DNA from 3 places in the Streptomyces sp. NPDC092369 genome. Region 1 is predicted to be linked to each of the others. Evidence: riboswitches for the same ligand, from Rfam matches in the RefSeq annotation. Region 1 holds a riboswitch; each other region holds the start of a gene.

Region 1 (4,152 bases):
CGCCCTGAAGTCGTCCGCGGACCTGGTGAAGGCGATCGAGAAGGCCGTCAGGTTCTACGAGGAGCCACCCGCCAAGGGCATGACGGTCACCACCCACTGGTCCGACATCCCGCTGAGCGCCGACGACTGGGCCGTGGCGTTCGACGCGGCCGAACCCGGTACTCCGCACAACGAGGCGCGCGAGCAGGTCTGGGAGGAACTGCTCACCCTCCTGATGGAGAAGCACGAGGGCGACGCCCCGACCACCCTGTTGCGCAAGTCGCTGCTCCAGAACCGGGCGCTGCTGACGGCCTTCAACCGCGCGTGGCCGCTGCTCGAAGCGACCGACCTGGTCGGCGATCTGTGGACGGTCCCCGCCTATCTGCGGATGTGCGCTCCCTGGCTGGACCGCGACGACGTCCAGAAGCTGCAGCGCGCGGAGGCCCAGGCCTGGACGGTGTCCGACCTCCCCTTCCTGGACGCGGCACGGCAGCGGCTCGGCGACCCGGAGGCGGCGCGGCGCGAGCGCCGCCACAAGGCAATCCTCGCCGCCCAGCGCGAGCGCATGACCCAGGTCGTCGACAACCTGATCGAGGCCGTGTCCACCTCGGGCGACGACGGTGACGAGGGCATCGGCCTGGTGAAGATGCTGCGTGGCGAGGACGCCCAGGTCAGCCTGGTCGACGAGGCCGAACTGACCACCGTCGACCCGGACCTGCTGGCCGGACCGTTCGCGCACGTCGTCGTGGACGAGGCGCAGGAACTGACCGACGCCCAGTGGCAGATGCTGCTGCTGCGGTGCCCGTCCCGGAGCTTCACCATCGTCGGGGACCGCGCCCAGGCCCGGCACGGGTTCACGGAGTCCTGGCAGGAACGGCTCGAACGCATCGGACTCAACCGGATCGACGTGGCCTCGCTGAGCATCAACTACCGCACCCCTGAAGAGGTCATGGCGGAGGCCGAGCCGGTCATCCGGGCCGCGCTCCCGGACGCCAACGTCCCGACCTCCATCCGCAGCAGCGGTGTCCCCGTCGTGCACGGCCCCGCCTCGGATCTGAACTCGGTCCTCGACACCTGGCTCGCCGCACACGACGACGGCATCGCCTGTGTCATCGGTGATCCCACGTTCCGGGCGACGTCCCGAGTCCGCTCACTGACTCCCGAGCTGTCGAAGGGACTCGAGTTCGACCTGGTCGTCCTCGTCGACCCGGAGAAGTTCGGCGAGGGCATCGAAGGTGCGGTCGACCACTATGTGGCGATGACCCGGGCGACCCAGCAACTCGTGGTCCTCAGCAGCTGAGAACCCCGTCCACGACCAGCGCCGATCCGGTCCCGGGCGGGCCGGATCACCCTCCGGACGGCGGACGCGGCGCTTCGGTCCGCCGCGCCACCCCGTAGGCTGGCCCGTGCAGCTGGTTCGCCCCGTCCGCCAGGCGGGATGCGTCGCAAGAGGGAACCCGGTGGGAATCCGGGACTGCCCCGCAGCGGTGAGCGGGAACGACCGCCGTCATACGCACTGGGCCCACGGAGGGCTTGGGAAGCGACGGCCAGTAGGAGTCCGCCGGGAGACCGGAGGACGTGCCCGCGAGTCCGAAGACCTGCCAACTGCCCGCGTACGGCCGATTCGTGCGCGGACATCCCGGTGACCTCGTGGGCGGGTCGGCGTACATACCAGGCGGACGACCGCGCGGTTCCAACTGCCGCGCGGGGTCGTGACCGCCCGGTTTCGTCACCCTTCGCGCTCGTGTCCCGTCGCCGGGATCTCAGGGATCCATCTCGCGAAGGAGATCTCCGTGACCACCAGGACCGCAGCCGCGGCAGCGCGGGCCACCGTGTACGGCTACCCCCGCCAGGGCCCGAACCGGGAACTGAAGAAGGCGATCGAGGGCTACTGGAAGGGCCGCGTCACCGCCGACGACCTGCGCGCCACGGGCGCCGAGCTGCGTCGCACCAACTGGCGGGAGCTGGCGAAGGCCGGCGTCGACGAGGTGCCGACCGGCGACTTCTCGTACTACGACCACGTCCTCGACACCACCGTCATGGTCGGCGCCATCCCCGCCCGCCACCGCGCCGCCGTCGAGACGGACGCCCTGGACGGGTACTTCGCCATGGCGCGCGGCACCCAGGACGTGGCGCCGCTGGAGATGACGAAGTGGTTCGACACCAACTACCACTACCTGGTGCCCGAGTTGGGCCCCGACACCGTGTTCACCGCCGACTCGACCAAGCAGGTCGAGGAGTTGGCGCAGGCGCTGGCCCTGGGGCTGAGTGCCCGTCCGGTGCTGGTCGGTCCGGTCACCTACCTCCTGCTGGCCAAGCCCGCCCCTGGCGTGCCGGCGGACTTCGACCCGCTCACCCTGCTCGACCGGCTGCTGCCCGTGTACGCCGAGGTCCTCGCCGACCTGCGTGCGGCGGGCGCCGAGTGGGTGCAGCTGGACGAGCCCGCCCTGGTCCAGGACCGCACGCCGGCCGAGCTGAACGCCGCCACGCGCACCTACCGTGACCTCGGTGGCCTCACCGACCGGCCGAAGCTCCTGATCGCCTCCTACTTCGACCGGCTCGGCGACGCGTTGCCGGTACTGGCCAAGGCGCCGGTCGAGGGGCTCGCGCTGGACTTCACCGAGGCCGCCGCCGCCAACCTCGACGCGCTGGCCGCCGTGGGCGGACTGCCCGGAAAGCGGCTGGTCGCCGGCGTGGTCAACGGCCGCAACATCTGGGTGAACGACCTGTCGGCGTCCCTCTCCACCCTCGGCACCCTGCTCGGGCTCGCCGACCGGGTCGACGTGTCGGCCTCCTGCTCGCTGCTCCACGTGCCGCTCGACTCCGCCCGGGAGCGGGACATCGAGCCGCAGATCCTGCGCTGGCTCGCGTTCGCGAAGCAGAAGACGGCCGAGATCGTCACCCTCGCCAAGGGTCTCGCCCAGGGCACCGACACGATCGCCGCCGAACTCGCCGCCAACCGCGCGGACTTGGCCTCCCGCACCGGCTCACCGATCACGAACGATCCGGCGGTACGGGCCCGCGCCGCCGCCGTCACGGAGGCCGACGCCCGCCGCTCCCAGCCCTACACCGAACGTGCCGCGGCCCAGCGTGCCCACCTCGGCCTGCCGCTGCTGCCGACCACCACGATCGGCTCCTTCCCGCAGACCGGTGAACTGCGCACCGCCCGCGCCGACTTGAGGGCGGGCCGGGTCGACATGGCCGGCTACGAGGAGCGCATCAGGGCCGAGATCCAGGAGGTGATCTCCTTCCAGGAGAAGACCGGCCTGGACGTCCTCGTGCACGGTGAGGCCGAACGCAACGACATGGTCCAGTACTTCGCCGAGCAGCTGACGGGGTACCTGGCCACGCAGCACGGCTGGGTGCAGTCCTACGGCACCCGTTACGTCCGGCCGCCGATCCTGGCCGGCGACATCTCCCGCCCCGAGCCGATGACCGTGCGCTGGACGACGTACGCCCAGTCCCTCACCTCACGACCGGTCAAGGGCATGCTCACCGGGCCCGTCACCATGCTCGCCTGGTCCTTCGTCCGTGACGACCAGCCGCTCGGCGACACTGCCCGCCAGGTCGCGCTCGCCCTGCGCGAGGAGGTCAACGACCTTGAGGCGGCCGGGACTTCGGTGATCCAGGTCGACGAGCCCGCGCTGCGCGAGACGCTGCCGCTGCGCGCCGCCGACCGCCCGGCCTACCTGGCGTGGGCCACGGAGGCGTTCCGGCTCAGCACGGGCGGGGTGCGGCCGGACACGCAGATCCACACGCACATGTGCTACGCCGAGTTCGGGGACATCGTGCAGGCCATCGACGACCTCGACGCGGACGTCATCAGCCTGGAGGCCGCCCGCTCCCACATGCAGGTGGCGCGCGAACTCGCCTCGTACGGCTATCCGCGCGAGGCGGGACCGGGCGTGTACGACATCCACTCGCCACGGGTGCCGGGCACGGAGGAGGCGGCCGATCTGCTGCGCACCGGGCTCAAGGCCATCCCCGCCGAGCGGCTGTGGGTCAACCCCGACTGCGGTCTGAAGACCCGCGGTTGGCCCGAGACCCGGGCCTCGCTGGAGAACCTGGTCGCCGCCGCCCGCAGGGTCCGTGAGGAACTGCACGGGGCCTGACGCCTGGGCCCGATGCCGGTCCGGTCGGCCGGGGAGGGGAGCCGGAGCCCCTCCCCGGCCG
Region 2 (4,152 bases), on a different contig from region 1:
CTTCGTGGCCGTCACGGTCGTCGGCTTCCTGGCCGCCCGCTGGCGCCGGGCCGAGAACGAGGCCAGCCTCGACGAATGGGGCCTGGGCGGACGGTCGTTCGGCACCTGGATCACCTGGTTCCTGCTCGGCGGCGACCTCTACACCGCGTATACGTTCGTCGCGGTCCCGGCGGCGATCTACGCGGCCGGCGCGGCGGGCTTCTTCGCGGTGCCGTACACCATCCTCGTCTACCCGCTGATCTTCACCTTCCTGCCCCGCCTCTGGTCGGTCTCGCACAAGCACGGCTATGTGACGACCTCCGACTTCGTGCGCGGCCGGTTCGGCTCCAAGGGCCTGTCGCTCGCGGTCGCGGTCACCGGCATCCTCGCGACGATGCCGTACATCGCGCTCCAACTCGTCGGCATCCAGGCGGTGCTGGACGTGATGGGCGTCGGCGGCGGTGACGACACCAACTGGTTCGTGAAGGACCTCCCGCTGCTGATCGCCTTCGGCGTGCTCGCGGCGTACACCTACTCCTCGGGACTGCGCGCGCCCGCGCTGATCGCGTTCGTGAAGGACACGCTGATCTACATCGTCATCGCGGTGGCGATCATCTACATCCCGATCAAGCTGGGCGGCTTCGACGACATCTTCGCCAAGGCCGGCGAGGCGTTCGCGCAGACCAACCCGGCGACCGGCAAGCCACGAGGCGCCCTCGCACCGGCCGAGGCCGGCCAATGGACGTACGCCACCCTGGCGTTGGGCTCCGCGCTGGCGCTCTTCATGTACCCGCACTCGATCACCGCGACGCTCTCCTCCAAGAGCCGTGAGGTGATCCGCCGCAACACCACGATCCTGCCGCTGTACTCGCTGATGCTCGGCCTGCTGGCACTGCTCGGATTCATGGCGATCGCGGCCGGAGTCAAGGTCAGCAACGGACAGTTGGCGATCCCGCAGCTGTTCGAGGACATGTTCCCGGACTGGTTCGCGGGCGTGGCCTTCGCGGCGATCGGCATCGGCGCTCTGGTGCCCGCGGCCATCATGTCCATCGCGGCCGCGAACCTCTTCACCCGCAACATCTACAAGGAGTTCATCAAGCCGGACGCCACGCCGGCCCAGGAGACCAAGGTCTCCAAGCTGGTGTCCCTCCTGGTGAAGGTCGGCGCGCTGGTCTTCGTCCTGACGATGGACAAGACGGTCGCCATCAACTTCCAGCTGCTCGGCGGCATCTGGATCCTGCAGACCTTCCCGGCCCTGGTCGGCGGCCTGTTCACCCGCTGGTTCCACCGCTGGGCCCTGCTCGCCGGCTGGGCGGTCGGCATGATCTACGGCACGGCCGCCGCGTACGGAGTCGCCTCCCCCACCCAGAAGCACTTCGGCGGCTCCTCCAAGGAGATCCCGGGCATCGGCGAGATCGGCTACATCGGCCTCACGGCGTTCGTGCTGAACGTGGTCGTCACGGTGGTCCTGACCTTCGCCCTGAAGGCACTGAAGGCCCCGGAGGGCGTGGACGAGACGCAACCGGGCGACTACACGGCGGACGCGGGCGACCCGGGCGTGGCGGTGGAACTGCCGCCGGCCACGGCGGGGACCTCGCACTAGGCGCTCCCGCTCATCGGGCCGCCGGAGGAAATCCGGCGGCCCGTTGTCGTACCCGTCGGGCACACTCGCCTGCATGGACATCGTGATCCGGGCAGCGCGCCCCACCGAATACGAGACCCTCGGCGAGATCACCGCCCAGGCCTACCTCCAGGACGACCTGCTGGCCTTCGGGGACAGCGACTGGTACCTCGGAGAGCTCAGAGACGTGGCCAAGCGGGCGGCCGCCGCCGACGTACTCGTCGCCGCCGATCACGACCGCATTCTCGGCGGAGTCACCTTCGTCGTGGCCGGCACGCACATGGCCGAGCGGGCCGGCCCCACCGAGGCCGAGATCCGGATGCTCGCCGTCGACCGGGCGGCCCGCGGCAGAGGCGCGGGCGAAGCGCTCGTCCGCGCCTGCGTCGACCGCGCGCGAGCCACCGAGGGCTGCACCGGCATCGTCCTGTCCACCCAGCCGACCATGCGCGCCGCCCACCGCATCTACGAACGCCTCGGCTTCGTCCGCGTCCCGGAGCGCGACTGGAACCCCGTTCCGGAGGCCGCCGACTTCGTGCTGCTCACCTATCAGTTGACGTTCTGACACGCTCCGAAGTCGGCACACGACACAACATCTAGGGGTGCTACTACAACCCAACACAAGATGTATGCTCGTGCTCGCTGTCGTCGCAGGGGAATCCGGTGCGAATCCGGAACTGTCCCGCAACGGTGTACTCATGCGTGTTCGCACACGTATGGGCGTCAGTCCGAGGACCTGCCGACAGTGCGCCCGACCGACGTGGTCCGGGTGCCAGACGTCCGGGCCTCGTGGAATGGGCCGGGGACGCGACGCCGTCGTGCGCTCGTGGCTGCCCCCTGCCCTCCGCCAGGCCCCCGTGCCCAGCGAGGGAGAGCCCCACGTGACCATCGCGCCAGCCGACCCGGCTTCAGTCACCGCGCCGGAGACCGACGGCCCCGGTACCGCGTTGCTGCGGATCCTGACCGAGCTGACCGCCGACCTCCCCGACGCCGACCCCGGCCGGGTCGCCGCCGCCGCGCTGCGCGGCCGCTCCGCCCGGGCCGACGAGGCCGAACTGCGCGAGCTGGCCACGGAGGCCGCCGCCGGTCTCATCTCGGAGGACCCCGCCTACTCGCAGGTCGCCGCCCGGCTGCTGACCCTCTCGATCCGCGCCGAGGCCGCGTCGCAGGGCGTGACGTCGTTCACCGAGTCCGTCGCCGTCGGCCACCGCGAGGGCCTCATCGCCGACCGCACCGCCGAGTTCGTCCGCCTCCACGCGGCCCGCCTCGACGAACTGATCGACCGCACGGCCGACGACCGCTTCGGCTACTTCGGCCTGCGCACCCTGCACAGCCGCTACCTGCTGCGCCACCCCATCACCCGCAAGGTCGTCGAGACCCCGCAGCACTTCATGCTGCGCGTCGCGGCCGGTCTCGCGGAGGACGACAGCACCCGCGCCCTGGACGAAGTCGCCGCGCTCTACCGCCTGATGAGCCGGCTCGACTACCTCCCGTCCTCCCCCACCCTCTTCAACTCCGGCACCCGGCACCCCCAGATGTCGTCCTGCTACCTCCTCGACTCCCCACTCGACGAGCTGGACTCCATCTACGACCGCTACCACCAGGTCGCCCGCCTCTCCAAGCACGCCGGCGGCATCGGCATCGCCTACTCCCGCATCCGCTCCCGGGGTTCACTGATCCGCGGCACGAACGGGCACTCCAACGGCATCGTCCCGTTCCTCAAGACCCTCGACGCCTCCGTCGCCGCCGTGAACCAGGGCGGCCGGCGCAAGGGCGCCGCCGCGGTCTACCTGGAGACCTGGCACTCCGACATCGAGGAGTTCCTGGAGCTGCGGGACAACACCGGCGAGGACGCCCGCCGTACGCACAACCTGAACCTCGCGCACTGGATCCCGGACGAGTTCATGCGCCGGGTCAACGATGACGGCGTCTGGTCGCTGTTCTCCCCCGCCGACGTGCCCGAGCTGGTCGACCTGTGGGGCGCGGAGTTCGACGCCGCCTACCGCAAGGCGGAGGCCGCCGGGCTCGCCCGCAAGACCATCCCGGCCCGCGACCTCTACGGCCGCATGATGCGCACCCTGGCGCAGACCGGCAACGGCTGGCTGACCTTCAAGGACGCCGCCAACCGCACCGCCAACCAGACCGCCGAGCCGGGCCACACGGTCCACTCCTCCAACCTCTGCACGGAGATCCTGGAGGTCACGGACGACGGCGAGACCGCGGTCTGCAACCTGGGCTCGGTCAACCTCGGCGCCTTCGTGGTCGGCCGGGACATCGACTGGGACCGGCTGGACGAGACCGTCCGCACGGCCGTCACCTTCCTCGACCGGGTCGTCGACATCAACTTCTACCCGACCGAGCAGGCGGGCCGCTCCAACGCGAAATGGCGTCCGGTCGGCCTCGGTGCCATGGGCCTGCAGGACGTCTTCTTCAAACTCCGCCTGCCCTTCGACTCCCCCGAGGCCAAGGCCCTCTCCACCCGCATCGCCGAGCGCATCATGCTCGCCGCGTACGAGGCGTCGACGGACCTGGCCGAGCGCAACGGCCCGCTGCCG
Region 3 (4,152 bases), on a different contig from region 1:
CGTCCGACTCCAGCGAGCCGTGCCAGTGCGTGCCCCAGGTCTGACCGACCCGGCAGCCGTCCAAGAAGGGTTCGCCGCCGTTCAGTTGGGCGACACCGTGGTGGATCTCGTACCCCTCGACCGTCTCGCCGATGGCTTCCCCCACCGGCCTGGTGAGCGTCTTCTCGCGCGCGAACCGCACCCGCAGGGGCAGCACCCCGAGCCCGTCCACATGTCCGCGCCGGCTCTCGACCTCGTCCTCGATGTGCTCGCCGAGGACCTGGAAACCACCACAGATACCGAGGATCGGCCGCTGCTCGGCGGCCCTGCGGACCAGGGCGTCGGCAAGTCCCCGCTCCCGCAGCCATTCCAGCGCCTTCACCGTGCCCCGCGTTCCGGGGATCACGACGAGATCGGCGTCGGCCAGTTCCTCCGGCCGGTCCACGAACCGCACCACGACGCCCGGTTCGGCGGCCAGCGCGTCCACGTCCGTGAAGTTGGACATGAGCGGGATCGCGCAGACGGCGACGCGCAGCACGTCCTCACCGACGGGCGGCGCGGTGCTGGACTCGCGGACGGTCCCGCGCAGCGAGATCCGCAGCCCGTCCTCCTCGTCGATCCCGAGTCCGTGCCGGAAGGGCAGCACGCCGTACGTCCGCCGCCCGGTGAGGCCGAGGAGCATCTCCAACCCCGGTTCCAGCAGCGTCACATCGCCGCGGAACTTGTTGACGAGGAACCCGGCGACGAGGGCCTGGTCCTCGGGCGAGAGCAGCGCGACGGTCCCGAAGAAGGAGGCGAAGACACCCCCGCGGTCGATGTCGCCCACCACGAGCACGGGCAGCCGCGCGTTGCGCGCGATCCCCATGTTCACGATGTCGGTCCGCCGCAGATTGATCTCGGCAGGACTGCCGGCCCCCTCGCAGATCACCGCGTCATACGTGCCCCGCAACTCGGCGAGACAGTCGAGCACGGTCCCGAGCAACCGTTCCTGCCGCCCGCCGTGATAGCCCCGCGCACTCATCTCGCCGACCGGCCTGCCCATGAGGACGACCTGGCTGCTCCGCTCGCCACCGGGCTTGAGCAGCACGGGATTCATCAGCGCGGTCGGCTCGATCCGGCAGGCCTGCGCCTGCATGGCCTGCGCCCGCCCGATCTCGGCGCCCTCGCGCGTCACGAACGAATTGAGGGACATGTTCTGCGCCTTGAACGGCGCGACCTTCACGCCCTGCCGCACCAGCCACCGGCAGATCCCGGCCGTCACGACACTCTTGCCGGCGTCGGAGGTGGTCCCGGCGACCAACAGCCCGCCGCCGCTCATGAGTTGCGTCCCTTCGTGAGCAGCCGCCCGGCGACGCTCACGCCGAGCGCGAGCAGACCGACGCGCCGGGAGAGCCGTACGGCCCGGTCGATGTCGTCCACGGCCACCGCGCGCCCGGCTCCGTTGAGCACGGGCCGGTGCTCGACCCGTCCCCCGTACGACAGCGTCCCGCCCAGCCGCACCCCGAGCGCCCCCGCGAACGAGGCCTCCACGGGCCCGGCGTTGGGGCTCGGGTGCTTGCCGGCATCAGTGCGCCAGGCGCGTACCGCCCCTCGCGGATCGTCGCCCGCCACGGTCGCGAGTACGGCGGTGAGCCGTGCCCCCGGCCAGCCGGCCACGTCGTCGAGGCGGGCCGAAGCCCAGCCGTAGCGGCGGTACTTGGCCGACCTGTGCCCGACCATGGCGTCGAGGGTGTTCACGGCCCGGAAGCCGACAAGGCCCGGCACGCCCGCCACCGCACCCCACACCAGGGCGCCCACCACCGCGTCGGAGGTGTTCTCGGCGACGGACTCGACGACGGCCCGGGCGATCCCGTCGGCGTCGAGGGCCTGGGGGTCGCGCCCGCAGAGATGGGGCAGCCGGGCCCGCGCGCCCTCGATGTCCCCGGCCTCCAGCGCACGACCGATGACCCCGGCCTCGCGGGCGAGGGAGGTCCCGCCGACGACGGCCCAGGTGGCGGCGGCGGTCAGCGCGACGGAGGCGGTACGGGAGGGCCGTACGGCCGAAGTGGCCACGGCGGCCAGGGCGATGGCACCGCCCGCGCACACGGCGGTGTGCAGGGCACCCCACCCGCGGTGGTCGCGCCACAGCACCCGCTCCACGGCACCGGCGGCCCGGCCGAACGCGGCGACCGGATGGCCGCGGCGCGGATCGCCGAGCAGATGGTCACCGAGGAGGCCGGCGGCGGCGCCGTACGCGAAGACGCGATCGGCACGCATCGGCTCAGCCGGCCGTCGGATCGGGCAGAGCTCGGGTGATGGACCTCAACAGGCGGCCGCGCATGGCGAATTGTCCTCACTCAGGGTGTCCGCGCCCTGGTTCGAAGAGAGCGACGGCGAGAGTTCCTGGCTCCCGGGACTACCTACCCCGGTGACAGTGGCGGGACCGCGCCGGAATCACACCGGCTTCCTCTCTTGCCGCCGTACTTGGCCCCGGCAGTCCACCACGGGCCTGGAAGAACCGTCAACTTGCCGCTGACCTGCGACGGGAGAGTGTGCTGAGGCCCACACGAGCCCCGTCGGAGGTCAGCGGACGGACGGGCGGCGATCAGGCGACGATCAGGGAGATCCCGTACGCCACAGCCGCCGCGCACGCCGCGAAGCAGACGTAGGCGCCGGTCACCGCGAGGGTGGCCGAGCCGCCCTGGGCCGTGGCCTTCTCCTGGCGGGACAGGCCCGCGACGCCGAGGGTGAACAGGGCCACGAGGCCCACGGTGACCACGAGGCTGACGCCGAAGACGGAGCCGAGAGTCGCCCAGTCGATGTGCATGCTGGTGATTCCTTCGTTACCGGGTGGGCGGGGCTCAGAGGGCGGGGGCGGCGGCCGACGGGGCGGCCGGGTCGGCCGCGGAGGTCGTGGGCGCCGGGATCGTGGCCGTCAGGCCGTCGGTGACCGGGCCCGCGGGGGGCGGGGTCACGGCGGCGATCGCGGTGGTCACCACGCCGGCCGGCTCCTCGGTCTCGTTGACGTTGCTGTGGTCGACGACCTCGCGGCGGGACAGCTTCCAGATGGCGGCGCTGGAGGCGATCAGGAAGACGGCGACGACGGCCGTGCCCCAGTCGCCGAGGTCGGTGACGGACTCGGCGAGCGCGCCCACCAGGGCGGCGGCCGGCAGGGTCAGGCCCCAGGCGGCGAACATGCGGGTCGCCGTCGACCAGCGGACCACGCCGCCCTTGCGGCCCAGGCCCGCGCCCATCACCGAGCCGGAGACGACATGCGTGGTGGAGAGGGAGAAGCCGAGGTGGGAGGAGGCCAGGATGGCGGTCGCCGCGCTGGTCTGGGCGGCGAAGCCCTGCTGCGGCTGAAGCTCGGTCAGGCCCTTGCCCATGGTGCGGATGATCCGCCAGCCGCCGAGGTAGGTGCCGAGCGCGATGGCGAGACCGGCGGAGAGGATGACCCAGGTGGGCGGGTCGGAGTCGGGGGCGACGGCGCCGCCGGCGACCAGGGCGAGGGTGATGATGCCCATCGTCTTCTGCGCGTCGTTGGTGCCGTGGGCCAGCGAGACCAGTCCGGCGGAGGCGATCTGGCCGGCGCGGTAGCCCTTCGCGGCGGCCTTGCCGTCGGCCTTCCTGCCGAGCCGGTAGGACAGGCGGGTCGCGAGCAGCGCGGCGACACCGGCCACGATCGGGGCGGCGACCGCCGGGAGCAGCACCTTGGTGACGAGCGCGTCACCGTGCACCGCACCGGTGCCGGCCGAGGCGACGGTCGCGCCGATCAGCCCGCCCATGAGGGCGTGCGAGGAACTGGACGGCAGCCCTACGAGCCAGGTCACCAGGTTCCACAGGATCGCGCCGACCAGCGCGGCGAAGATGACCTCGGGACGGATACCGGTCTCATCGACGAGACCCTTGGAGATCGTGTTGGCGACCTCGACGGAGAGGAAGGCGCCCACCAGGTTGAGCGCGGCGGACATCGCCACCGCCACCTTGGGCTTGAGCGCACCGGTCGAGATGGTGGTGGCCATCGCGTTGGCGGTGTCGTGAAAACCGTTCGTAAAATCGAACGCGAGAGCGGTTACGACCACAATCGCGAGGATCAGCGAGAAGTTTTCCATTTACCCAGACAATCGTTCGAGGTCATCGGTCCTTTGAACGTAGGCAACCTGAATGAACGGAAAGTGAACTGAGGGGGGCTTG

The links. A riboswitch is a leader RNA that binds a small molecule or an ion and turns the genes downstream of it on or off. The one in region 1 is predicted to bind cobalamin.
Region 2: linked by a shared signal. The riboswitch ahead of ACIQI8_RS19745 (ribonucleoside-diphosphate reductase subunit alpha) and the one ahead of metE (5-methyltetrahydropteroyltriglutamate--homocysteine S-methyltransferase) in region 1 are both predicted to bind cobalamin.
Region 3: linked by a shared signal. The riboswitch ahead of ACIQI8_RS09965 (cobalamin biosynthesis protein) and the one ahead of metE (5-methyltetrahydropteroyltriglutamate--homocysteine S-methyltransferase) in region 1 are both predicted to bind cobalamin.

What each region holds. Positions count from the first base shown of each region.
Region 1 covers NZ_JBIVQP010000001.1:744,671-748,822, forward strand. Annotated here, with positions in the region: gene helR (RNA polymerase recycling motor ATPase HelR) at 1-1,279, shown strand, start outside; cobalamin riboswitch at 1,376-1,600, shown strand; gene metE (5-methyltetrahydropteroyltriglutamate--homocysteine S-methyltransferase) at 1,773-4,091, shown strand.
Region 2 covers NZ_JBIVQP010000003.1:626,534-630,685, forward strand. Annotated here, with positions in the region: gene mctP (monocarboxylate uptake permease MctP) at 1-1,582, shown strand, start outside; gene ACIQI8_RS19740 (GNAT family N-acetyltransferase) at 1,656-2,162, shown strand; cobalamin riboswitch at 2,210-2,356, shown strand; gene ACIQI8_RS19745 (ribonucleoside-diphosphate reductase subunit alpha) at 2,479-4,152, shown strand, end outside.
Region 3 covers NZ_JBIVQP010000002.1:66,032-70,183, reverse strand. Annotated here, with positions in the region: gene ACIQI8_RS09970 (cobyric acid synthase) at 1-1,297, opposite strand, end outside; gene ACIQI8_RS09965 (cobalamin biosynthesis protein) at 1,294-2,235, opposite strand; cobalamin riboswitch at 2,333-2,496, opposite strand; gene ACIQI8_RS09960 (hypothetical protein) at 2,564-2,785, opposite strand; gene ACIQI8_RS09955 (anion permease) at 2,820-4,070, opposite strand.